DNA from 2 places in the Cytobacillus spartinae genome. Region 2 is predicted to be linked to the other one. Evidence: predicted binding sites of a transcription regulator. Region 2 holds the regulator's gene; the other holds the start of a gene.
What was found. The regulator LexA, encoded in region 2, represses DNA repair genes until DNA is damaged. The targets are predictions, from matches to a motif close to CGAACATATGTTCG.
Positions count from the first base shown of each region.

Region 1 (12,473 bases), on a different contig from region 2:
AGCTGATGCTCGTTCTCTTTTAATCAAGGCCGACCTTGCTTGTCAACAAGCAAAAAAAGAAGGAAGAAATCACGTTCAATTTTATCAAAAGGGATTAGGGAAGAATCTTTCTAACCGTTTAAACTTGGAAAAGGATCTTCGCTACGCGCTCGAAAGAGATGAGCTAATTTTATACTATCAGCCATTAGTGAATGTGGTTAAGGGGAGGATAATGGGAGCAGAGGCTTTGTTGCGCTGGAATCATCCGAAGCTTGGAATCATTCCACCAGGGGAATTTATCTCTATCCTAGAAGACACAGGTCTTATTATTCCAATAGGAGAATGGCTTATACAGGAAGCTTGTAGACAGCAAAACATTTGGGTCCAGAAAGGGTTGCCCGCTTTAAGTGTTTCCGTAAATATATCTCCTGTACAGTTTAAATCCAATATTCTTGTAAAGGCTGTTAATAATGCTTTAGCTCATTCTAAGCTTAACCCTTCCTTTCTAAAACTGGAGCTAACGGAAAATATGATTGTTAACAATATTGGTGAAACTTTAAAGATTCTTAATGAATTGAAACATATTGGCATTGGTGTTTCAATTGATGACTTTGGGACGGGCTATTCATCATTATCCTATCTAAAGAAGTTTCCCATTGAAACAATTAAAATAGATCGAGCATTCATAAAGGAAATTGATTATGATCGGCAAGATCAAGCAATTGTAAAAGCCATTATTGATATGGGCCGTTCGTTAAAACTTGATATTGTGGCGGAAGGAACAGAGAGAGACCGCCAAATACACTATTTAAGGGAAGTTGGCTGTGAAACGGTGCAAGGCTATTTCTTTAGTCGTCCAGTTCCAGCGGATGAGTTTGAAAAGCAATTATTCCCTTGGAACAAGCTAGCTCGGGAGCTTAGTCATCAAACGTATTCTATTTAATTATGATCAAGTCTCATACATCTTCATGAAAATACAGTACTATAAACAAAGTGGAAGTTTAAGTGGTTGCATTTTCCAGAAAAGGTTTTAATTTAAGTGTCGATATTATTTATATAGAACAATTAGAGGTGCACCTATGATTAACAACGTACATATTATTGAAGAATTGCTTGGAACTTATTCTTCTTATCTTCAAGTACCACTTTGGATTGTGGACCTTTCAGGAGAAATAGTAATAAAAGCAAATAAAGATGGTTTGGACTGTTCTAATCTTCACCTTGAAAACTCTGTATTTTTAGATGATATTAAAAGAATGGTAGAAAATATAAAAAGGCCTGTACTGATCATGTCTTCAGAGGAACAGGCTCCACTTAAGTATGTACTCTCACCACTCTTTTATGGTGAAAATCGACCATGCTTTCTACTAGCAGGTCCATTTGTTGAAAGTAATCTTACTGAAAAAGAAGAAATTCTTTTGGAAGGTGTCCATTCTATTACTCAAGAAGACAAACATAAACTCATCCAGAGTATTGAAAAGGTAGTAGAAACTCTTAAGGTTTTATATAGAGACACACATAGTAAACAACTACAAAAAGAGAAATTAAATCTTATTAAAGAGTTTACTTATAATAAGGAATGCAAAGAAATCCTCCCTTCTTTTTTTAAAAATGTTTTAACGATTTATAATTTAGATTTTATAGGTTTTGCGAGTAAAAACACCGTTGATACGTTTTGTGTAGACCTTGTTGTTGGAGAAAAGGGGCACTCACTTAATGGTGTCACATTTTATATTGGGGAAGGTCTACTAGGCCAGTCGGCTGCAGCAGAGAAAGAGATGATTTGGAATGGTATAGGTCAATCAAATCGGGCAGAAATTTTTAAAAAAGCAGGTCTCCAGCCTAATCATTTATTCTCGTACCCTATTAAAAATCACGACATAGTGGAAGGGCTTGTTTTTGGAGGAAAGTTAAAGGGCACTCCGTTTCATGAAGAATTACATATTATCATGAAATGCTTCGTTCAATTTTTATCGGATAGAAAGAGCATAAGAGAGGCGATAGGTACATCCGAGGTTATAAAGGAGTATTACCAAAGCTTGGTTGATGTAATGGACGTATTTATTCACTCCAATAATCCGAAGAACCTGCTTTATAAGGTTTTGGAAGTGTGTAGAAGTCTGAACAAAAATCGTTTTGTTTGTGCCACCTTAATTGGAGGAGAGCTTTTCCTAAGAGGAACGACCAATGATAAGTTAAAGCATTATCATAAACAACTGACCGCTTACATAGGACAATCGGTAGAACAGTTCATGCCCCATACTAAAAATAGCCAGAATCTAATTCATGTTCCCATTGTGAAAAACCAGAGTGTGAACGGAATTCTTACGATGGAAGTTGAAGCACCTTCTTGTAACGTTGAGGGATTCTTGGACTTACTTGGAAAAATTCTAAGTATGAAATATTGTACGGTCGTGGATGGAGAAGGTCAAAGTGATAGGGTAGATGCATTGGAACTCCTTCATGCGAGCATAAAAGAATGGAATACGAAAGAATACCAGCTTGTTCAAAAAGCATTAACAATGGCTGAAACCTTTTCACAGCTAGAGGAATTTAATTTGAACGATTTAAAGAGGGCAATTAAAGTTGTACCTTATCGGCTTTCGTTTATTAAGGAAAAAATTTCAGCGGGCCCTGAAATTTCCATCCTAGAGGACTATCATCGGTTGCTTGAGAACCAAGGTTCCAACCATTTCTATCGAATTGAAAGTCAAATTCTGGGGTTAATTTATCGCAAGGTTTGTAACAAGGAAGACTTGGATATAGAGGGTATAAATGAGTCACTCAAAGAGAAGTTTGAGGCATTTATTCAAAGTATGGAACTTAATGAAAAGGTAGAAATGGATAAAGTCGAGATTAGCTTAGAAGATATCGAAAAGGTTCGAGATGTAAGCAGTGTAATCATTGAACTCCCTTTAACATCAAGAGAGCAGGAGGTCCTACATTTAGTCCTTGAAGGATTGAATAACCAGGAAGTAGCGAGTGCATTAACGATTAGCATACATACGGTAAAAAACCATATCACCAATATTTTTAGAAAACTGAATGTTTCCGACCGTGTTCAAGCAATGGCGAAAATATATCGGATTAAATATGGAATGGAATAAAAAAGGAACAGCCCCTTATTTAAAAATAAAGGGTTTGTTCCTTTTTGAATGCGTGTAACAAGCAACTAGAATTTAGTTTTGAAGAAGGAATGGCTGTATTTCATATCCTTGGGTAGTTTTTTGAAGTTCTTCAAGATTGAAAGAATCCCAATTTATTTTCTCGTATTGTTCTCTTGAAAGTTGATAGGATAGAGCTACTTCGTATTGTCTTTCTCCAGCACGTTCTGCACCCGTTGGATTTGGATAATGTTGGACCTTCCACTGAAAGGAAGCGGTTTGGACTTGTTCATTTTCGAAAACTAGCTGGATAGCAGCTTGGCTATCTACGACCAATTTATTTCTTATTTCCTCCATGTATCCTATCCCGCTCGCTCCAAGTACTAATTCAACATTTTTCTCATCCACACTGACTACAAGTTCTTCGATTCGCTTCTCATCAATATCAGTCATAATATCAAGTTTTTCATAAATAGCATCACGAATTTTTCGGTCAAGTGCTACAGTCTCTGTTTCCACATCTGTTTTTTCTAATGATTGGGCTGCACTTGGTGTTTGAACGTTTGTAACGGAAGTGTCCGACTGAAAGAATAGAAGACAGGCAGCAGCCAACGATAATGTAGGGAGTGTAACTAAATAAGTCCTAAAATATTTATTTTGGCGTTGGGATATTAAGAAGATGGTTCCAGCTATTATAAATAAAAATAGTAAAATCCATAAGAAGAGTTGATCTAAGCTCACCATGATAAAGCCCCCTTCATTAAACACTTGATTGTAGAAGAATATGCTAACTAAAAACAGAAAGGTTAAGATGAAAACAAAGGACAAAATAGGTGCTAAAAAAGGGTCTTTACGTTCGGTATCCTGCTGAGCATTTAGTAAGATTTTTTCTTTTTCACTCTTAGACATCCTTCCGTTTTTTAGAACTGTTTTGTCCATGCTATCTCTTAGTCTATTAAGCTTTTCTTCCACATCTATTCACCTCCATACATATGTCGTAGTTTTTCTTTTCCTCTATACAGCCTGGATTTTATGGTGGAAGGATTAAGTCCGGTTAGTTCTTGGATTTCTACTATTTTTAATTCTTCATAATAGAATAAAATGATTATCTCACGGTACTTAATGGGTAACTGTAAGACATACTCAGACAATTCTCGTGCTTCACTTCTTAACAACACTTCATGTTCCGTGGAAGCGGTGGACTTTAACTTAAAGCTTATATTTTCTAATAACCCCTGGACGTTAAACCATTTACTTTTGTATGTATCCTTGCATTTATTGACCGTGATTTTAAAAAGCCAAGTTTTATAGGAGCACTCTCCTCTGAATTGGTCCCAATGTTTATAACTTGTAATGTAAACCTCCTGCGCAATATCCTCTGCAATACTCCAATCCTTTACATACGTATAAGCAAGTTTTTTTACGCTGTCTCCGTATTCTTGCAATAAATATTCTAGTGCTATGTCTTTGTTGTATATTTTGCTAGGCTCAATCAAGAGGCAGTACCTCCTTTCAGAAAGTTTATATATAGACGACTCTATTTCTAAAAGGTTGCATTTTTTCAAAAAAATTAGAGCTAGTCGATGGAGACTAGCTCTTCTACTTCTATTTCTTATTTAAACTTTCTTGTGCCATTCTTACAAGCTCTTTTACCATATTTCCCCCAATTGGACCACCAACTTTTCCTGCTTGGTGTGAGGTGAGTGTTCCATTATATCCTTTCTTAAGAGGAACATTTCTTTCCTCTGCTACCTCATATTTAACATTCTCTGGATGTTCTTTGTCCACCTGATAACCTTGTTTTTCCATTACTTGTGCTTTAAGTTGATCTAATGCACCTCGAGCTCCAGGTACAAGGGGGCGTTTTCTTCTTGCCATGATGGGTTCACCAACCTTTATACTGTTTTGAAGGTCTTGTTGTTGTAAGTATTCTACTGTTACCTGTTTTTATTCATGGCAAATAGGGAGTCTGTTCATCATAACGTTTTCGTAATATAATGAGATTGCTGTAAAAAAATTCTAATTTATGAGAGGTTAAACACGGTATGAGTTCACAAAAACCTGTGTGGGCATATGTCTATATCATTTTATCTGTATTATTTTTACTTCAATATGGAATAACGCTTTTCTTCATGGTTCTTAATCCTTTTGTTTCGATGTTTTCGGGGGGATTCTCATCCTACTGGACCATGTTGTCTATTGTTGCATTGGTAATCATAGCTGTATGGTTTTATTTCTTCAGAAAAGCAATAAGAGAGATCAAGGCATATAATCTTGTGGTGAAGGATGCACTTGCGAAGGAATCCGATGATGGGGTTAGAGATAAAAATCCACTGTTAGTTGGTAAAAAATCAAGTTGGATTGTAATAGGGATATTTGCTGTATGTATATTTCTAGGACCAGGTATCTTTACTCTTCCCATTATGCCTCTTTTTTTAGCGGGAATGTCAACGGATTCAGGTACTACACCTGCGTATGTTCCGATCCTTATTATTATAGTAGGTTATTCGGTAATGGCACTTTTAGGGTATGCAGGCTGGAAGTTTTTCAAAAAGCTACTGAATACCAACTAATAAAATCTCTTGTATATAACGATTGGAGAAGCTATCCTTATACATATGTTTATTTTATTAAAGAAGGTGTCACAAGTGTTGGTAAAAGTTATATTGGCTCTATTACTTCCAGGACTTCTTGTTGTTTTGTTTACAAGAGTTACGTACAACCATATCATTGGACTAGTTCTAACGTTAGCTTTAATAGCTGCTTCCGTTTATAAAGGATACACCAATTCTTTCTATTTAATAGTGGTAGACACTATTTCTTTAACAGTGGGATTTTGGTATGCGAGGAATATGAAGAAAAGGACTAAGCAGAGTGCATAACAGCTCCTTAGGTTAGAACAATTCTAAATAAATGTGAAAGCTTGTAGAGTTGATCTGCGGGCTTTTTTGTATTTTGATTGGGGAGTAGGGGAGGGGAGCTGGTTCTGCATCAATTGAACTGTGAAAGTAGAAACTTCCAGTGCCACCTAAAAGAAATCCGCATAAAGTGTCCAAAGTGCCGCATAACCCGTGGGAAATACGGCATAAATAATTAAAGGTCCCGCATAAAAGAGATAAACTGCCGCATAAACCCATGGAGAAGCCGCATACAGCTTGTAAGTTCTCCATAAATCATCAAGACTACCTCGTTTAGTAGGCAAAACCCGCAGTTCAGAGCATTTCAGCATAAAACTTGCATAATTCCCTCGACAATATTCTCACTTCGAAATATAAAACTTTCCCCTACATAATCACTTTTTTAATGATTTCAATCAAACGATTGATTAACTACACTTCTACAAACCTCAACAAATGTCCCTACACGTAAAAAGAATCGCAAAAATGTATCGACAATTTTATTAACGGAAAAGTTAAAAGAATGGCTTTATATCTAGTACAGATCTGTTTTCAATCAAACGATTGATTAACAAAGCTTCTACATCATTTACCAATTTCTTTAGTAAATAGTAGAAAAATCGAATATCCGTTCGCATATTATTGGTTTGTTTTGATAAGTTTGTGGTAGAATGATGATGTAGTTTTGAACTAGAAAAAATAGTAAATCAGCTCAACTCAGGTCCTACTTAATTATCATGCTGATTTGTAATCATATAGAAGATTTAGGAACAGGAGGCTTGCGTGTGAAGGACCAATTTGAACTCGTTTCCAAGTACTCCCCTCAAGGTGATCAGCCTGAAGCGATTAAAAAGATTGTACAAGGAATCGGTGAGGGGAAAAAACATCAAACATTGTTAGGTGCTACAGGAACAGGTAAAACATTTACGATTTCAAATGTAATTAAAGAGGTTAATAAACCCACATTAGTTATCGCCCACAACAAAACGTTGGCGGGTCAATTATATAGTGAATTTAAAGAGTTTTTCCCCAATAATGCGGTTGAGTACTTTGTTAGTTATTACGATTATTATCAACCGGAAGCTTATGTACCATCCACTGATACCTTTATTGAAAAAGACGCTAGTATTAATGATGAAATCGATAAGCTTCGCCACTCAGCGACATCTTCATTATTTGAACGGAAAGATGTCATTATTATTGCCAGCGTTTCCTGTATATATGGCTTAGGGTCCCCAGAAGAATACCGGGATCTCGTTTTATCATTAAGAACTGGAATGGAGATTGAGAGAAATAAACTATTACATCGGTTAGTCGATATCCAATACGAACGAAATGATCTTAACTTCCAACGTGGTACGTTCCGTGTTCGTGGAGATGTGGTGGAAATCTTCCCAGCTTCTCGTGACGAGCACTGTCTTCGTGTTGAGTTTTTTGGAGATGAAATTGATCGGATACGTGAGGTGGATGCCTTAACGGGTGAGATTCTCGGTGATCGGGATCATGTCGCGATTTTCCCAAGATCCCACTTCGTTACACGTGAAGAAAAAATGAGAATAGCCGTTGAGAATATTGAGCAGGAACTAGAGGAACAGCTTGCGATTATGCGAGAGAATGGAAAGCTTCTAGAAGCTCAACGTCTTGAACAAAGAACTAGATACGACTTAGAAATGATGCGGGAAATGGGCTTTTGCTCAGGGATTGAGAACTACTCGCGTCACTTGACATTAAGGCCTGCTGGTTCAACTCCTTACACTTTACTAGATTACTTCCCAGAAGATTTCTTATTAGTGATAGATGAGTCACATGTTACTTTGCCACAGATTCGTGGAATGTATAACGGTGACCAAGCAAGGAAACAGGTATTGGTTGATCATGGATTCCGTTTACCGTCGGCGATGGATAACCGCCCTTTAACATTCAGCGAATTTGAAAAGCATGTGAAACAAATCGTTTATGTTTCAGCAACTCCTGGACCTTATGAAATAGAGCATACACCGGAAATGATCCAGCAGATTATTCGTCCAACAGGATTGCTTGATCCAACGATTGATGTTCGTCCAATCGAAGGTCAAATTGATGATCTAATCGGAGAAATCCAAGATAGAATCAAACGAAACGAACGTGTACTTGTTACCACTTTAACGAAGAAAATGTCCGAGGACCTAACGGATTACTTAAAGGAAATCGGAATTAAAGTTCAATATCTTCACTCAGAAGTTAAGACACTAGAGCGGATTGAAATTATTCGAGAACTCCGTCTTGGTAAATACGATGTTCTCGTTGGAATAAACCTTTTAAGAGAGGGATTAGATATTCCTGAAGTTTCGCTTGTTACGATCCTAGATGCAGATAAGGAAGGTTTCCTCCGTTCAGAAAGGTCACTTATTCAAACGATCGGCCGTGCAGCTCGTAATGCCAATGGACACGTGATTATGTATGCAGATAAGATGACGAAATCAATGGAAATTGCCATACACGAGACGAAGCGTCGTCGTTCGATTCAAGAAGAATATAATGAAAAACACGGAATTACACCAATGACGATTCAGAAAGAAATCCGTGATGTGATAAAAGCAACGTATGCAGCAGAGGAACAGGAAGACTACTCACCAGTTGCTAAGCTAGGTAAGCTGAATAAAAAAGAAAGAGAGAAGCTTATCTTAGATATGGAAAAAGAAATGAAGGAAGCGGCAAAAGCATTGAACTTCGAAAGAGCAGCAGAGCTACGCGACCTTTTATTAGAGTTGAAAGCGGAAGGATGACGATACAATGGCGATGGATAAATTAATTGTAAAAGGCGCCAGAGCCCATAACTTAAAAAACATTGATGTCACCATTCCAAGGGATAAGCTTGTTGTTCTGACAGGACTTTCTGGTTCGGGGAAATCATCATTAGCATTTGATACGATTTACGCAGAGGGACAGCGCAGATACGTTGAATCCCTGTCTGCTTATGCTCGACAGTTTTTAGGGCAAATGGATAAGCCTGATGTGGATGCCATTGAGGGGCTTTCACCAGCGATATCTATTGATCAAAAGACCACAAGTCGAAACCCTCGTTCTACAGTAGGAACGGTAACGGAAATATATGACTACTTACGTTTGCTTTATGCTAGAGTAGGGAGACCAACCTGCCCGATTCACAATATTGAAATTAGTTCGCAAACCATTGAACAGATGGTAGACCGAATTTTAGAATACCCAGAAAGAACGAAACTACAGGTGCTTGCGCCAATCGTTTCAGGTCGTAAGGGGACTCATGTAAAAGTATTAGAAGATATAAAGAAGCAAGGATATGTCCGTGTCCGTGTAGATGGAGAAATGTACGACCTTGGAGACGACATAGAGTTAGAGAAAAATAAGAAACACTCCATTGAAGTAGTTGTAGACCGTATTGTGGTGAAAGATGAAATCAGCGCTCGATTAGCTGATTCCCTTGAAACAGCTTTAAGCTTAGGAGAAGGAAAAGTCATCATTGATGTCATTGGAGAAGAGGAACTGTTATTTAGTGAGCATCATGCATGTCCACACTGTGGTTTCTCCATTAGTGAATTAGAGCCAAGAATGTTTTCATTTAACAGCCCTTTTGGTGCTTGTCCTGATTGTGACGGGCTTGGTTCAAAGCTAGAGGTAGATCCAGACCTTGTCATTCCAAACCAAGATTTATCACTTAAACAGCATGCCATTGCACCTTGGGAGCCAACAAGTTCTCAATACTATCCGCAGCTATTGGAATCAATCTGTAACCATTATGGAATTGATATGGATATTCCAGTCAAGGATATTCCAAAGCATCTTTTAGACAAGGTGCTGTATGGATCAAAAGAAGATGTGATTTATTTCCGATATGAAAATGACTTCGGACAAGTACGTGAAAATTATATTCACTTTGAAGGTGTCATGACGAATGTTGAACGCCGTTATAAGGAAACAAGCTCAGATTATATTCGAGAGCAAATGGAAAAATATATGGGCCAACAGGCGTGTCCAACCTGTAAGGGGAACAGATTGAAAAAAGAAAGTTTAGCAGTCCTGATTTCAGGTGAACATATTAGTCATGTAACATCATTCTCAATTCAGGAGGCTCATGACTTTTTCCAAAACCTAAAGCTTTCTGAAAAAGAAATGAAGATTGCTAATCTTATTTTTAGAGAAATCTTAGAGCGTCTAGGGTTCTTAATCAATGTAGGTCTAGACTATCTAACACTAAGTCGAGCGGCCGGTACCCTTTCTGGTGGAGAAGCACAGCGAATTCGTCTTGCAACTCAAATCGGCTCGCGATTAACAGGTGTTCTCTATATTCTGGACGAGCCATCCATCGGACTTCACCAAAGAGACAACGATCGATTGATTGATACGTTAAGAAACATGCGCGATATCGGAAATACACTCATTGTCGTTGAACATGATGAGGATACGATGATGGCGGCAGACTATTTAATAGATATTGGACCTGGGGCTGGAGTCCATGGAGGGCAAATTATTTCAGCAGGTACGCCTGAAGAAGTAATGGCAGACAATAACTCCTTAACTGGTCAATACTTATCTGGCAAAAAGTTTATCCCTCTTCCACTTGAGCGTAGAAAAAGTGATGGTCGCTATTTAGAAATTAAAGGAGCTCGTGAAAATAACCTCAAGAATGTGAATGTTAAAATTCCACTTGGAACCTTTATATCTGTTACAGGGGTTTCAGGTTCCGGAAAAAGTACACTCATTAATGAGGTCTTGCACAAGACTCTTGCTCAAAAGCTTCACCATGCTAAAAGTAAACCTGGTGAGCATAAGGATATCAAAGGAATTGAGCACTTAGAAAAAGTTATTGATATTGACCAGTCACCAATTGGTCGAACACCTAGGTCCAACCCTGCAACTTATACGGGTGTCTTTGATGATGTTCGGGACGTATATGCTTCGACGAATGAAGCTAAGGTTCGTGGATATAAAAAGGGTCGTTTTAGCTTTAATGTTAAGGGTGGTCGTTGTGAAGCTTGCCGTGGAGATGGAATTATAAAAATTGAAATGCACTTCCTTCCAGATGTGTATGTCCCGTGTGAAGTCTGTCATGGGAAACGATATAACCGTGAGACGTTAGAGGTAAAATATAAAGGGAAGAATATTTCAGACATCCTTGATATGACAGTTGAGAATGCACTGGAGTTTTTCGAAAATATTCCTAAAATCAAACGAAAGCTGCAGACCATTTTTGATGTGGGCTTAGGATATATTACACTTGGACAGCCAGCTACTACTCTATCTGGTGGAGAAGCGCAGCGTGTAAAACTTGCTTCTGAACTTCACCGCCGTTCTACAGGCCGTTCATTGTATATTCTAGATGAACCAACAACAGGGCTACATGTGGATGATATCTCAAGATTACTAGTGGTTCTTCAACGACTTGTTGAAAATGGCGATACAGTATTAGTGATTGAACATAATTTAGATGTTATCAAAGCAGCTGACTTTATTGTCGACTTAGGGCCAGAAGGTGGAGACAAAGGTGGAACGATTGTCGCTACCGGGACACCTGAAGTTGTTGCAGAAGTTCCTGAATCGTACACAGGGAAGTATTTAAAACCGATTTTAGAACGAGATCGTTCAAGAATGAAAACGATTATTGAAGAAAAAGAAAAAGTAACAAAATAGGTTTATGGAGCTCGCTGGATATATATCAGCGAGTTTTTTTGTAGTTTAAGTCTGTGGATGGAGCAAATTTTATAAAGTGTATGTTTAAATAAGTTTAAGGATAAATTTTACTTTTTTTTCAGTGCGTTTTAGCCAAGAAATTGAAACTTTTATCTTTATCAGGCGTAAATAAGGTATGGTTGAGAGCGTTTTTCTCTCATTAGAAAAGCTCAGGTGCGAAAGGGGCTCCTTATGGAAACGAGAAAGGTTTTAGCGGCGATAAGTTATTTTAGTGTCTTATTTGCGGGTATTATAGTTCCACTCATTATTATGTTAGTAGCAGAGGATCAGGAAGTGAGAGATCATTCTAAGAAGGCTTTACTTTCACATTTAATTCCTTTGATTCCTGTTCCAATTATTCTTATTTCAGCTTTTGTACATTTTGATTCTAATCAAAACACCTTCCCAATCTTTTTCTTTTTTGGAGTAGGTGCAACAGTCATTCTTAGTTTAATTGTTTTGATTTGGAATATTGTCAAAGGGATTAAAGTATTAAGCGAGAGATAAATGAACGGGGGTATTACCATGAATGAGGAGAAAAAACGAATTTTAAAAATGGTTGAAGAGGGGAAACTTACTGTTGATGAAGCCTTAGTTTTGTTAGAAGAACTTGAGAAATCAAGTAAAACGATGAAGCAAAAAGAAGAAGAAATAATCGGAGAACTTTCAACCGTCGTTAATTTTGATGATACGAAAAAAGAAGATTATTCAAATAGCCAAAAGTTTCAATCCGTAAAGGATAAATTATTTGATTTTGTTGACTCAGCACTAAAAAAAATCAAGGACCTTGACTTAGACCTTAACTTTG
Region 1 is NZ_JBIACK010000006.1:42,340-54,812, reverse strand. It holds gene ACFYKX_RS13475 (EAL domain-containing protein) at 1-922, shown strand, start outside; gene ACFYKX_RS13470 (helix-turn-helix transcriptional regulator) at 1,059-3,086, shown strand; gene ACFYKX_RS13465 (hypothetical protein) at 3,159-4,055, opposite strand; gene ACFYKX_RS13460 (sigma-70 family RNA polymerase sigma factor) at 4,058-4,579, opposite strand; gene ACFYKX_RS13455 (small, acid-soluble spore protein, alpha/beta type) at 4,689-4,961, opposite strand; gene ACFYKX_RS13450 (hypothetical protein) at 5,129-5,656, shown strand; gene ACFYKX_RS13445 (DUF2198 family protein) at 5,702-5,965, shown strand; gene uvrB (excinuclease ABC subunit UvrB) at 6,766-8,745, shown strand; gene uvrA (excinuclease ABC subunit UvrA) at 8,753-11,626, shown strand; gene ACFYKX_RS13430 (DUF4870 domain-containing protein) at 11,858-12,172, shown strand; gene ACFYKX_RS13425 (DUF4097 family beta strand repeat-containing protein) at 12,191-12,473, shown strand, end outside.
Region 1: a site for LexA is predicted at 6,602-6,615, ahead of uvrB (excinuclease ABC subunit UvrB). Genes of this name have one in related genera too.

Region 2 (12,473 bases):
AGAGCGATCGCCGTCATATTCGGAGACGCATCGATGATATTAAGGCTCAACTTTCCGTTATTGTTCAGCATCGTGAGCGTTACCGGGAGAGAAGAAAGAAAAACAAAACGTTTCAGGTCGCTTTAGTTGGATATACAAATGCCGGAAAATCCACCTTATTCAACCGTCTAACTGAAGCAGACTCATATGAAGAAAATCAATTATTTGCAACGCTTGATCCAATGACAAGAAAAATGATTCTTCCAAGTGGGTTTGGTACGTTGTTAACAGATACCGTTGGATTTATACAGGATCTTCCTACGACCTTAATTGCTGCGTTTCGTTCAACATTAGAGGAAGTAAGAGAAGCTGATTTACTTCTTCATGTAGTAGATATGTCTAGTCCAGATTATTTTCAACATGAAGAGACCGTACACAAACTACTCGAAGACCTAGAGATTCAACAAATTCCTCAATTAACTGTATATAACAAAAGGGATATAGCACATCCAGACTTTGTCCCTTCTGCTAAAACAGAGACCGTGCGCATAAGTGCCTTTGACCAAGAAGACCGAGTACATTTAAAGCAAAAAGTTGAACAGATGGTCATAGAAATGATGGAATCTTATTACGTTGAAGTTCCTTCAACAGAAGGGAAGCTTCTCTCACAACTAAAGAATGACACTATTCTTAGAGAGCTTTCTTTTAATGAAGAAAAGCAGTTGTATGTTTGTAAAGGTTACTCATTACAGGACCATCAAATATCTGGCCAGCTTAATAAGTACTCCTTTTAAATGACATGGTTCATAAGAGCTAGAGCGAATTGTTAAAGTTTCATTCAGTTATAAAAAAGCTAAATTGAATATCAAGTAGATAGGAGAACACCATGTATCAACATTTAGAATATGGGGAAAGTCTGAAAAAAAAAGTTGCTGAGATCGAGGAGCGGATTTCGGAAAAGCATCAGAATATTGACCGCCAAATTGAAAGTAATCAATTTCGTGTCTTAGTAAGTTATCAAAAGCATAAGGTAAGTGATTCACACTTCATTCCTTCAACAGGGTATGGGTATGATGATATCGGGAGAGATACACTTGAGAAGATTTATGCAGATGTATTCGGAGGCGAGGCTGGTTTAGTTAGACCACAAATCATTTCTGGGACACATGCGATTTCGATTGCTTTATTCGGTGTTCTTCGTCCTGGGGATGAGCTTCTCTATATAACGGGACGTCCTTACGATACATTAGAAGAAATTGTTGGGATTAGAGGGACAGGAAATGGATCCTTAAAGGAATTTGGGATAGATTATAATAGCGTCCCCCTTACCGAGGAAGGCCAAGTTGACTTTGTTGCCGTTGAAAAGGCCATAAAACCAAATACAAAAATGATTGGCATTCAGCGATCTAAAGGATATGCAAATAGACCCTCATTTACGATTGCTCAAATCGAAGAAATGATTTCCTTTGTAAAAGAAATTAAATCAGATGTTGTTGTATTTGTAGATAATTGTTATGGAGAATTTGTAGAAGACCTAGAACCATGTCATGTAGGGGCTGATCTAATAGCAGGATCGCTCATAAAAAATCCTGGTGGAGGGATTGCTAAGACAGGTGGCTATATCGTAGGTAAACAATCACTTGTTGAATCTTGTTCGTATCGTATGACGTCACCAGGAATCGGGGCAGAGGCTGGAGCTTCCCTTTATAGTTTACAAGAAATGTATCAAGGTTTCTTCTTGGCACCACATGTCGTAGGCCAAGCATTGAAGGGGGCAGTTTTAACAGCAGCTCTTTTAGAAGAATTCGGTATGAATACGAATCCTAGTTGGAATGCAAACCGTACGGACCTTATTCAATCCGTGCAGTTTGATGATAAAGAAAAGATGGTTTCTTTTTGTCAGGCTATTCAATTTGCATCTCCTATAAATTCGCATGTAACTGCTTATCCAGCTTATATGCCTGGTTATGAAGATGATGTTATTATGGCAGCTGGTACCTTTATACAAGGAGCAAGTATTGAACTGACGGCTGATGGACCGATTCGGCCACCATATGTTGCGTACGTACAGGGTGGACTTACCTACTCTCATGTTAAAATCGCCATTTGCATAGCTCTAAACAGATTATTAGTAAAAGGTTTAATAAAAATAAATTAGTGAAAATTAAAAGAGTGGTTAATCAAATCCACTCTATTTTTTTATGAAAATTTTTATGTTATAAAACCTAACATGTAGTTGACAGATTTTCTTACATTACATATAATAAGGTCAAGAAGTAATTAATGAAAGGGGAAATCAGATGCGCGGAAGTGAAATTCGTCGTACAATGCCATTATTTCCAATTGGAATCGTCATGCAGCTTACTGAGCTTTCGGCTCGGCAAATTCGCTACTATGAAGAGCACCAATTGATTTCTCCAGCTAGAACAGACGGAAATAGAAGATTGTTTTCATTGAATGATATTGATACTTTATTAGAAATTAAGGATTTGATTGATCAAGGTGTCAATATGGCAGGGATAAAGCAATTATTTACTGTCAAACTTGAACAAGAACTTAACGCAGTAATGAAGAAAAATGAAAAGACAAAACGTGAATTATCAGATGCAGAACTTAGAAAGATTCTGAAATCCGAATTAATGCAAGCTGGGAGATTTAATCGGTCTTCTTTACGTCAAGGAGATATGTCCCGCTTCTTTCATTAATAAATAATAGAATTAAAATTTAGGGAGGAAATACAAAATGGCTAAGTACACTAAAGATGATATTAGAAAAATGGCAGAAGAGGAAAACGTAAAGTTTATTCGTCTGCAATTCACTGACATTCTAGGAACAATCAAAAATGTTGAGATTCCAATTAGTCAGCTTGAAAAAGCATTAGATAACAAAATGATGTTTGATGGTTCTTCTATCGAAGGCTTTGTACGTATTGAAGAGTCTGATATGTACCTATTCCCTGATGTTGATACATGGGTTGTATTCCCTTGGACTGCTGAAAAAGGTAAAGTTGCTCGTTTAATCTGTGATATCTACAATGCTGATGGTACTCCTTTTGAAGGTGACCCTCGTAACAACTTAAAACGTATTCTTAAAGAAATGGAAGACTTAGGATTCTCAGATTTTAATCTTGGACCTGAGCCAGAATTTTTCTTATTCAAATTAGATGAAAAAGGCGAACCTACTTTAGAACTAAATGATAACGGTGGATACTTTGACTTAGCTCCAACAGATTTAGGTGAGAACTGCCGTCGTGATATCGTTCTTGAGCTAGAAGAAATGGGCTTCGAGATTGAAGCATCTCACCATGAGGTAGCTCCTGGACAACATGAAATTGACTTTAAATATGCTGATGCTTTAACAGCTTGTGACCAAATTCAAACGTTTAAGCTAGTGGTTAAGACAATTGCTCGTAAACACGGTTTACACGCAACATTTATGCCAAAACCATTATTCGGAGTAAACGGTTCTGGGATGCACTGTAACGTTTCACTATTCAAAGATGGTGTAAATGCATTCTATGACACAACTGGAAATTTAGAATTAAGTGATACAGCTCGTCAATTTATCGCAGGAATTCTAAATCACGCACCAAGCTTTACAGCGGTTACAAACCCGACTGTTAACTCTTACAAGCGTTTAGTACCTGGTTACGAAGCACCTTGCTACGTTGCATGGTCAGCTAGAAACCGTTCTCCATTAATTCGTATTCCGGCATCGCGTGGAATTAGCACACGTGTTGAAGTACGTAGTGTGGACCCAGCTGCTAACCCTTACTTAGCAATGGCTGTACTTTTAAAAGCAGGTCTTGATGGGATTAAGAATAAACAAACTCCTCCTGCACCGGTTGATCGTAACATCTATGTTATGAACAAAGAAGAGCGCTTAGCTGAGGGCATTGAAGATCTACCAGCTACTTTAGCTCAAGCTCTAGACAAATTAAAAGCTGACGAAGTAATCGTATCTGCTCTAGGTGAGCACATTTTCGAACACTTTGTTGAAGCGAAAGAGATCGAGTGGGATATGTTCCGTACACAAGTTCACCCTTGGGAAAGAGAACAATATATGCAAATGTTCTAAGACTGATAAAAGCCTTGACACGACAGTGTTAAGGCTTTTTTAGATGCGGCACACAGTTGGAAATATACTTCTTGAAACATTAATTTTTTGCTGCTAAACTACAATAGTCCCAATCATTTCAGGAGGATTTCATGAAAAAAATATTTATTACACTATTCATTTTACTCGTATTCACTAGTTTAGTAGCTTGTAGTAAAGAGAAGAAAGTAAATGATGAAACAGCAAACGCTGATGTTGCTAATGAGCGGCAAACCAACAATAGCATGGAGGAAATCTTGGTCGTTGGTAAAACAGGGCCAGAGATTGAAGATTTTATTTTTGAACCTGCGGAGATAAACTTAAAAGTTGGAGAAAAAGTCAAGCTTACACTTACAAGTGATGATGAAATTCAACATGGACTTCGGGTTGGAGGAAAAGTCATCCAGCATGGAGAATCAATTGAAATAAGTTTTGAAAAGCCTGGAGAATACTTTGGCAATTGCTCAGAGTTATGTGGTGCAGGCCACGCTTTAATGGCGTTAAAGATAATTGTAGAATAAGAAGGCATTTCGACAATTTTAAGTCGAAGTGCCTTTTATATATGTCTCAAATACTCTAATTAGGATGGATCTGATGAGGTTGAATTCTTCCAAGCATTAAAAATATATCTAGCATCCGAAGTTAGCCAGCTCTGTGCTTCTTGTTTTTCAAGTAGAGCAAGGTGCTCTGAAAAAATTTTGCGTGCATACTGAAAATGTGAATCTTTCACATAAGAGTTAATTACATTCAATACTTGTTTATCAGTATAAGACAAATGGACAATAGTCCCGTTTTCCTGCTCTTCTTTAATGATTTTAATAAATTGCTGTGCACTAGAATTTAATAAGTGATAGTTTTTAGATTCTGTTAAACGCTTCCATTCACTTACAATTAGAGGTCTAGCCTTTGCATATTTATGGTCTTTGCACATGGTATTAACGAGCCGTATAACACTTTCAACCTTCATCTTAATAACTCCTTGTGGATAGGTGTTTATACCTATAAATTTTAATAGAGTTAACACTATGTGGTCAATACAAATAGAACTGGATATCACGAAAACTTCACATTTTTTTCAAATAATTACTGTTAAGGAAGGATTATCGCAATTAAAGTCGAATTTTGTAAAGTGTTCAATAAGGAGTGGGACTTCTTTACTTTATCGTGCCCAGGAATTGAAGCGAAACTAAACTAGGGACTCATTTACAGCTGGTGCTTGTCATAGAATTTGCAACAAATTGAAAAAGTGATAGAGGGGAAAGTCATGCGGTTAACAACATTGGAGAAATGTGAAGTTGGGGTTAAATTAGGCAAATCCATTTATAACGAAAACGGCCATATTCTCTTAGCAAAAGGTACATCATTAACAGATCCATTAATTACTAGACTAAAAACACTAAATATCTTTACAGTTTACATAGAAGATGATGCATCCGAAGGGATAGAAATAATAGATGTTATCCCTGAAGAACTTCGAATAGAAGCAGTGAATGTAATAACAGATGGGTTAGATTCTATTGCGGGTTTGAATTCTAGCAAGAATAATATTCAAGGAATGTTTAAGACTGGAAGAGCCATTAGGAGCTTTCAGAAAATTTTTCGTGATATACATAGTGTACTTTCAAACAATAGAACAGCATTAAATTTGTTAGCATCAACGAAAGTGCATGATAGTTATGTTTACTCCCATAGCTTGAATGTATCCATTTATGTGTGTCAATTAGCAATAGAAAATGGGTGGCCATTGAAGAATATCGAAGAGGTAGGTCTTGGTGCTATGTTGCACGATGTTGGTAAAATGTTTATTTCACCTGATATTCTCAATAAACATGGAAGCTTAACAGCGGAGGAATACGAGCATGTAAAAACACATGCGGAATTAGGGTTTGGCCTTCTTAAAAAAATTCATGAAATTCCACTACCTGTTGCCCATTGTGCACTTCAGCATCATGAAAGAATCGATGGGAAAGGATACCCGAGAGGTTTAACAGGAGACAAGATTCATCACTACTCAAAAATATTAAGTGTTGCAGACGTATTTGATGCAGTAACGAATCATCGAACATATCGACGGGCTATTTTGCCTCACAAAGGTCTAGAATTACTTTATGCGGGAAGTGGTACTCAATTTGACAGTAAACAAATTGAGTTATTTAGGGGTTGTATTGCTGTCTACCCACCAGGTCTAACGGTGAAGTTAAACGATGGGCGAACAGGAATCGTCTCAAAATATAATTTTAATGCTGTGGGTCGACCAGAGCTAAGGATTATTAAAGATGAGTATGGTGAAGAAGTACAACCTTATGATATTGATTTATCGTCACATCAAAATTTGACTCTAGAAATTATAGAAGCAGATACTCTATTAAATTAAAATAAAGCCAGCGAATAGGACCGGTTCTCCTCGCTGGCTTTTTTGTTATTAGTGTATATGGCGATAAACACCGATTACTTTTCCGAGAATAGAAACATGACGCAAAATAATTGGCTCTAATGTGGAGTTTTCGGGTTGAAGTCTAATATAATCTTTTTCTTTAAAGAATCTTTTTACAGTAGCTTCGTCCTCTTCGGTCATTGCTACAACAATATCACCGTTATTTGCAGTTTGTTGCTGACGAACGATCACATAATCTCCGTCTAGGATTCCAGCTTCAATCATACTGTCTCCCATTATTTCTAGCATAAATACTTGATCATCAGACGGAGCAAGCCTCTCCGGTAGAGGAAAATATTCTTCAACGTTTTCAATGGCTGTAATAGGTAGTCCTGCAGTTACCTTACCAATTACAGGGACGTTGACCACATTATATTTAGGAATGTGGGATTCTTCCTCCAAATCTAATACCTCAATCGCTCTAGGCTTTGTTGGGTCCCTTCGAATTAGCCCTTTGCTTTCTAATCTTGCCAAATGACCATGAACGGTTGAGCTTGATGCTAGGCCAACTGCTTCACCGATCTCTCTAACAGAAGGTGGATACCCCTTGAGTTTCACTTCTTCTTTTATAAATGCAAGAATATCCTGCTGGCGTTTTGATAGTTTTGCCATAATTTACGCACCTCATATGGTTAATCTTGCATTAATTATAGCATGTATTACCATTGTATACAAACATAAGTTCGAATTTTTGTTGACACCAAACAAATGTTCCTAGTATAATCAGAATATAAATCGAACATACATTCTTAGTTAGAGGTGTCTTTATGAAAAAATTATGGAATCAATACTCATATACTATTATTCTTGTAATATTAAGTTTTACTGTTACATTCGTTCTGTTGGGAAATGAAAAGAAAGAACTAAAAGATGAATTTGTTGAAATTACGGTTGAAGAGGGAGATTCTCTATGGAGTATATCGAAGGAATTTTCAAGTTATCACGAATTGAGTCCTGGAGAATTTATTAATTGGGTAAAACAAAACAACCAATTAAGTGGAAGTCATTTATATGTAGGCGAAAAGATTATGATCCCCGTTTTAACAGAAGAGCTACAGTTTTCTAAACAAATTGCAAGCTCATATAATGAACAACTAGATTGAGGAGATTAAATGAAAGCGATTATATATTGTCGAGTTAGTACGAACAAAGATAGTCAAGAATCTTCACTTCAGAGACAAGAGGAAGAACTATTACTACTAGCTAAAAATAGAAACTTTAATGTAGTGTCAGTGATCAAGGAGAAGGCAAGCGGATATGAAATGGAAAGGGACGGAATACTTGAGCTATTATCTCTTATTAAGGATGATTCAATAGAGGCCGTTTTGATTCAGGATGAAACGAGAATTGGTCGTGGGAATACGAAAATTGCCATTATTCATTGCATATTAAAAGAACGGGTAAAACTTTATAGCATTTCTCATAACGGTGAATTAGAACTTTCAGATTCGGATTCAATGGTTCTGCAGATTGTTGGAATGGTAGAAGAGTATCAGAGAAAGTTACATAATATTAAAATCAAGAGAGGCGTGAACCGAGCGATAGCAAAAGGGTATAAACCCGAGAAAAACTTAAAGAATCAAGGTATATCAGCGGGCAGAGAAAGAATCGATGTACCAATTAGTGAGATTGTTAGGTTGCGTAATAACGATTTGACCTTTGCTGAGATTGCTGCCACGTTAAGAGGATTTGGCTACGAAATTTCTAAAGCGACTGCACATAGAAGGTATAAGGAGCACATAGAATCATTACAGGATTAGTAGGCTCTTTTCTTGTCAAACGATAAAGTTTTTAGTAATATGACTTTAATCAAAGATAGACTTGACACAAAGGAGCCTGATTATGCTACCTAAACATAAAATAGCTAGGATAAATGAGTTAGCCAATAAGGCAAAGACCTCAAAATTAACTGAAGAAGAGGCAAAGGAACAGTCGACATTAAGGCGAGAGTACTTACAAACATTTCGTTCTTCCATGTTAGATACTTTGCAAGGTGTAACATTTATAGATCCGAATGGAGACGATGTAACACCGGAGAAACTTAAAAAATTGAAAAATAAAAAGGATCTACATTAAATAGGTCAATCAAGGAATGCAAAATTTGTATTCCTTCTTTTGCATTTATAATAGGAATATTGTGTTAGAGGATGCAGTATATAGTAATTTTTCTAATATAGTCACATTCAATTGTATAAAAAAATTGAGGACTATTATATTATTAGAGTAAGCCTACTCAAGAAAGGGATGTTGATATGTTTGAACAAGTAGATTCACTAGCAGTTAATACCATAAGAACTCTTTCAATTGATGCAATTGAAAAAGCAAATTCAGGACATCCAGGAATGCCTATGGGTGCAGCTCCGATGGCTTATGCATTATGGACGAAGCACATGAATCATAATCCACAAAATCCAGAATGGTTTAATCGTGATCGTTTTGTTTTATCTGCTGGTCATGGTTCGATGCTTTTATATAGCTTACTTCATTTATCGGGTTATGATGTCACAATGGATGATATTAAAGACTTCCGTCAATGGGGCAGTAAAACACCAGGCCACCCTGAATACGGTCACACTCCAGGTGTAGATGCAACAACAGGTCCATTAGGGCAAGGGATTGCTATGGCAGTGGGTATGGCAATGGCAGAACGTCATTTAGCTGCAGTCTATAATAAGGATCAATATGATTTAGTTAATCATTATACATACAGTATTTGTGGAGACGGTGACTTAATGGAGGGTGTATCTGCTGAGGCTGCATCTCTAGCAGGGCATTTAAAACTAGGTAGACTTGTTGTTCTTTATGATTCAAACGATATTTCGTTAGACGGTGATTTAGACAGATCGTTCTCTGAGAGTGTTGAGCAGCGTTTTAAGTCTTATGGCTGGCAATATATTCGAGTAGAAGACGGCAATGATTTAACGGAGGTTGCAAATGCGATTGAAGCAGCAAAGAATGATGAAAATCATCCAACATTAATTGAAGTAAAAACGGTCATTGGATTCGGATCGCCAAACAAATCTGGTAAATCTGATGTACACGGTGCTCCACTAGGAAGTGATGAGCGACAACTAACGAGAGAATCATATCAATGGACTTTCGAGGAAGATTTCCATGTACCTCAAGAAGTATATGAGCAATTTAAGAAGCAAGTTTTAGAGAATGGTCAGAAGAAAGAAAAAGAATGGAATGAAATGTTCCAAGCCTATAAGAATGAATACCCAGAACTTGGTGCTCAATTGGATTTGGCAATGAAAGGCTCCTTACCTGAGGGATGGGATAAAGACCTTCCTGTTTATGAAGAAGGTAAGAGCTTAGCAAGCCGTGCTTCTTCTGGTGAAGCGTTAAATGCAATAGCACAAAACTTACCGATCTTCTTAGGTGGATCTGCTGACTTAGCTGGTTCAAACAAAACAATGATAAAAGGTTCGGGCGATTTTACTCCAGATTCATTTGAAGGAAGAAATATTTGGTTTGGAGTTAGAGAATTTGCCATGGGTGCAGCCATGAATGGAATGGCTTTACATGGTGGACTGAAAATATTTGGAGGTACATTCTTTGTTTTCTCTGATTATTTACGACCAGCAATCCGTTTAGCTGCGCTAATGGGCTTGCCAGTCACTTATGTATTTACACATGATAGTATTGCAGTAGGTGAAGACGGTCCAACACATGAGCCGATTGAGCAACTTGCATCACTTAGGGCCATGCCAAATCTAGATGTCATTCGTCCAGCGGATGGAAACGAAACATCAGCAGCATGGAAGCTAGCACTAGAATCAAGTGATAGACCAACTGCATTAGTATTAACTCGTCAAAATCTACCTACTTTAAAGGATACGGATAAAAATGCTTACGAAGGCGTATCAAAAGGTGCATATGTAGTTTCGCCAGCGGAAGGAAATGCGGATGTGCTTCTGCTTGCTGCAGGCTCTGAAGTAGGATTAGCTGTAGAAGCACAGACGGCACTTAAAGGCGAGGGAATTCAAGCTTCAGTAGTAAGTATGCCATCATGGGCTAGATTTGAACAACAAACGAAAGAATATAAAGATAGTGTTATCCCGAAAAATGTGAAAAAACGTTTAGGGATTGAGATGGGATCATCTTTAGGATGGCACAGATATACCGGGGATGAAGGAGATGTGCTTGCTATCGACCAATTTGGTGCTTCTGCTCCTGGTGAAAAAATTATGGAAGAATACGGTTTTTCAGTACAGAATGTAGTAGAGCGAGTGAAAGCTCTTCTTTCAAACTAATTAATGGGGAAAGGGCGCAGGAACTAGTTTCTGTGTCCTTTTGCTTTCTAATAGCTGAAAACACTCTCTTAAAATGTTTGAATAGTTAGAAATGTGCAAATTCGACAAAAATAGTGGAAGTTTTTGACGTTTTAAGACAAACGTTCAAAAAGATTTTCTATATAATGAGGAAAAGGTTGTCTTTATAAGGAGGGAGATACGGTGAGAACCTATCAGCTATACTTAATTGAAGATGATTTTGCCTCCCACTATTTTGGTAGAGAGAAAATGTTTTTTCAGCTTTTTAACGAGTTTAATGAATCTATTGGTGAAATGAGATCGATTTTAACAAAGCAAGTTGATTATATAACAAAGCCAATTCCAAGTATAAGGTTACATCAGTACTTAAATCTGCAATTACAAAGAATGAAGGATTTTCGAACAGAACAAGGGGTATATTATATAGAAAATGGTAAGCTAAGTTCCGCAAAGCTAGAAATTTTTGATAAATATATCTCTATTTGCTCTTATGGTAGTTACGACGCTGAGACAATTTTCTTTGAAGTATTAAGAAAGCATGAAAGTTCTTTTTTAGCGATAGATTTAGAGCATTACCGATACGGGTGGCTAAAACCAATTAAAGAAAGAAAATTTGTCTAAATACGAGAATTTCAAAAGCAAATATTGTATAATGTTCTTTGGTTTAGTACACTGTATGATAGACAACATGAAGGAGGAAGTAATATGTGGACATATATTCTAGTAGGTATACTAGCATTACTTGCTGGTGTAGCACTAGGATTTTTCATTGCTCGTAAATACATGATGAGCTACTTAAAGAAAAATCCACCAATTAATGAACAAATGTTAAAAATGATGATGATGCAAATGGGTATGAAACCATCTCAGAAGAAAATCAACCAGATGCTTAGTGCAATGAACAAGCAACAAATGAAATAATAGCTGGGTATTATTTTCTGCTTTTCTAAACAAAAACCGTTTTTTCTGTTTGAAATTAACAGGAAGAGCGGTTTTTTTCTGTTACGTTTCATAGAAAAGATCCCTAAGCCTAAAAATAAGGAAGTAGGATCACTTCAAAAAATTTGATTCAGTTGATAATGTGAAAAGTAAAATATGCAGGGAGAGCTTTTAAGATGAAAATTTTAATGACTGGGGCAAACGGATTTTTAGGTAAGAAACTTGCAAGGGATTTGCTAAAAGAGGGGCATATTCTCTATTTACTAGTTAGAAACTCCAAAAAACTCAATTCTTTTATCGAATCAATCGAATCTCCTCAAATGAAATCAAGAGTAAATATTATCGAAGGGGATGTAACTCTAAATAATTTAGGTGTGTCTGAGGAACTACAGGATAATCTAAGAGGGGAACTAGATGCTATTTTCCATATGGCGGCATTACTATCATTTGACCCAAAAGACAAAGAAAAGTCATATCAAGTTAATGTACAAGGGACTAAAAATACACTAGAGTTTGCAAAGAATCTTAGCTGTATAAAATTTTTCTATGTAAGTACTGCATACACAATTGGCCTTGAGAATGAGGGTTCAGAAAAGCTTTATTCAACAAATCGAAGTTTTGTTAATAATTATGAGGAGACAAAATGTTTAGCAGAACATCTGGTAAGCTCTTATCAAGATCAAATGTTTGTCAATATTTTAAGACCATCTATTATTATTGGAGATTCAGTTACTGGAGAAGCAGATACGAGT
Region 2 is NZ_JBIACK010000001.1:196,054-208,526, forward strand. It holds gene hflX (GTPase HflX) at 1-773, shown strand, start outside; gene ACFYKX_RS00925 (methionine gamma-lyase family protein) at 866-2,137, shown strand; gene ACFYKX_RS00930 (MerR family transcriptional regulator) at 2,280-2,684, shown strand; gene glnA (type I glutamate--ammonia ligase) at 2,722-4,056, shown strand; gene ACFYKX_RS00940 (hypothetical protein) at 4,188-4,595, shown strand; gene ACFYKX_RS00945 (hypothetical protein) at 4,655-5,041, opposite strand; gene ACFYKX_RS00950 (HD-GYP domain-containing protein) at 5,339-6,448, shown strand; gene lexA (transcriptional repressor LexA) at 6,497-7,120, opposite strand; gene yneA (cell division suppressor protein YneA) at 7,276-7,611, shown strand; gene ACFYKX_RS00965 (YneB family resolvase-like protein) at 7,621-8,268, shown strand; gene ACFYKX_RS00970 (DUF896 domain-containing protein) at 8,351-8,584, shown strand; gene tkt (transketolase) at 8,761-10,764, shown strand; gene sirA (sporulation inhibitor of replication protein SirA) at 10,966-11,403, shown strand; gene ACFYKX_RS00985 (YneF family protein) at 11,488-11,703, shown strand; gene ACFYKX_RS00990 (SDR family oxidoreductase) at 11,898-12,473, shown strand, end outside.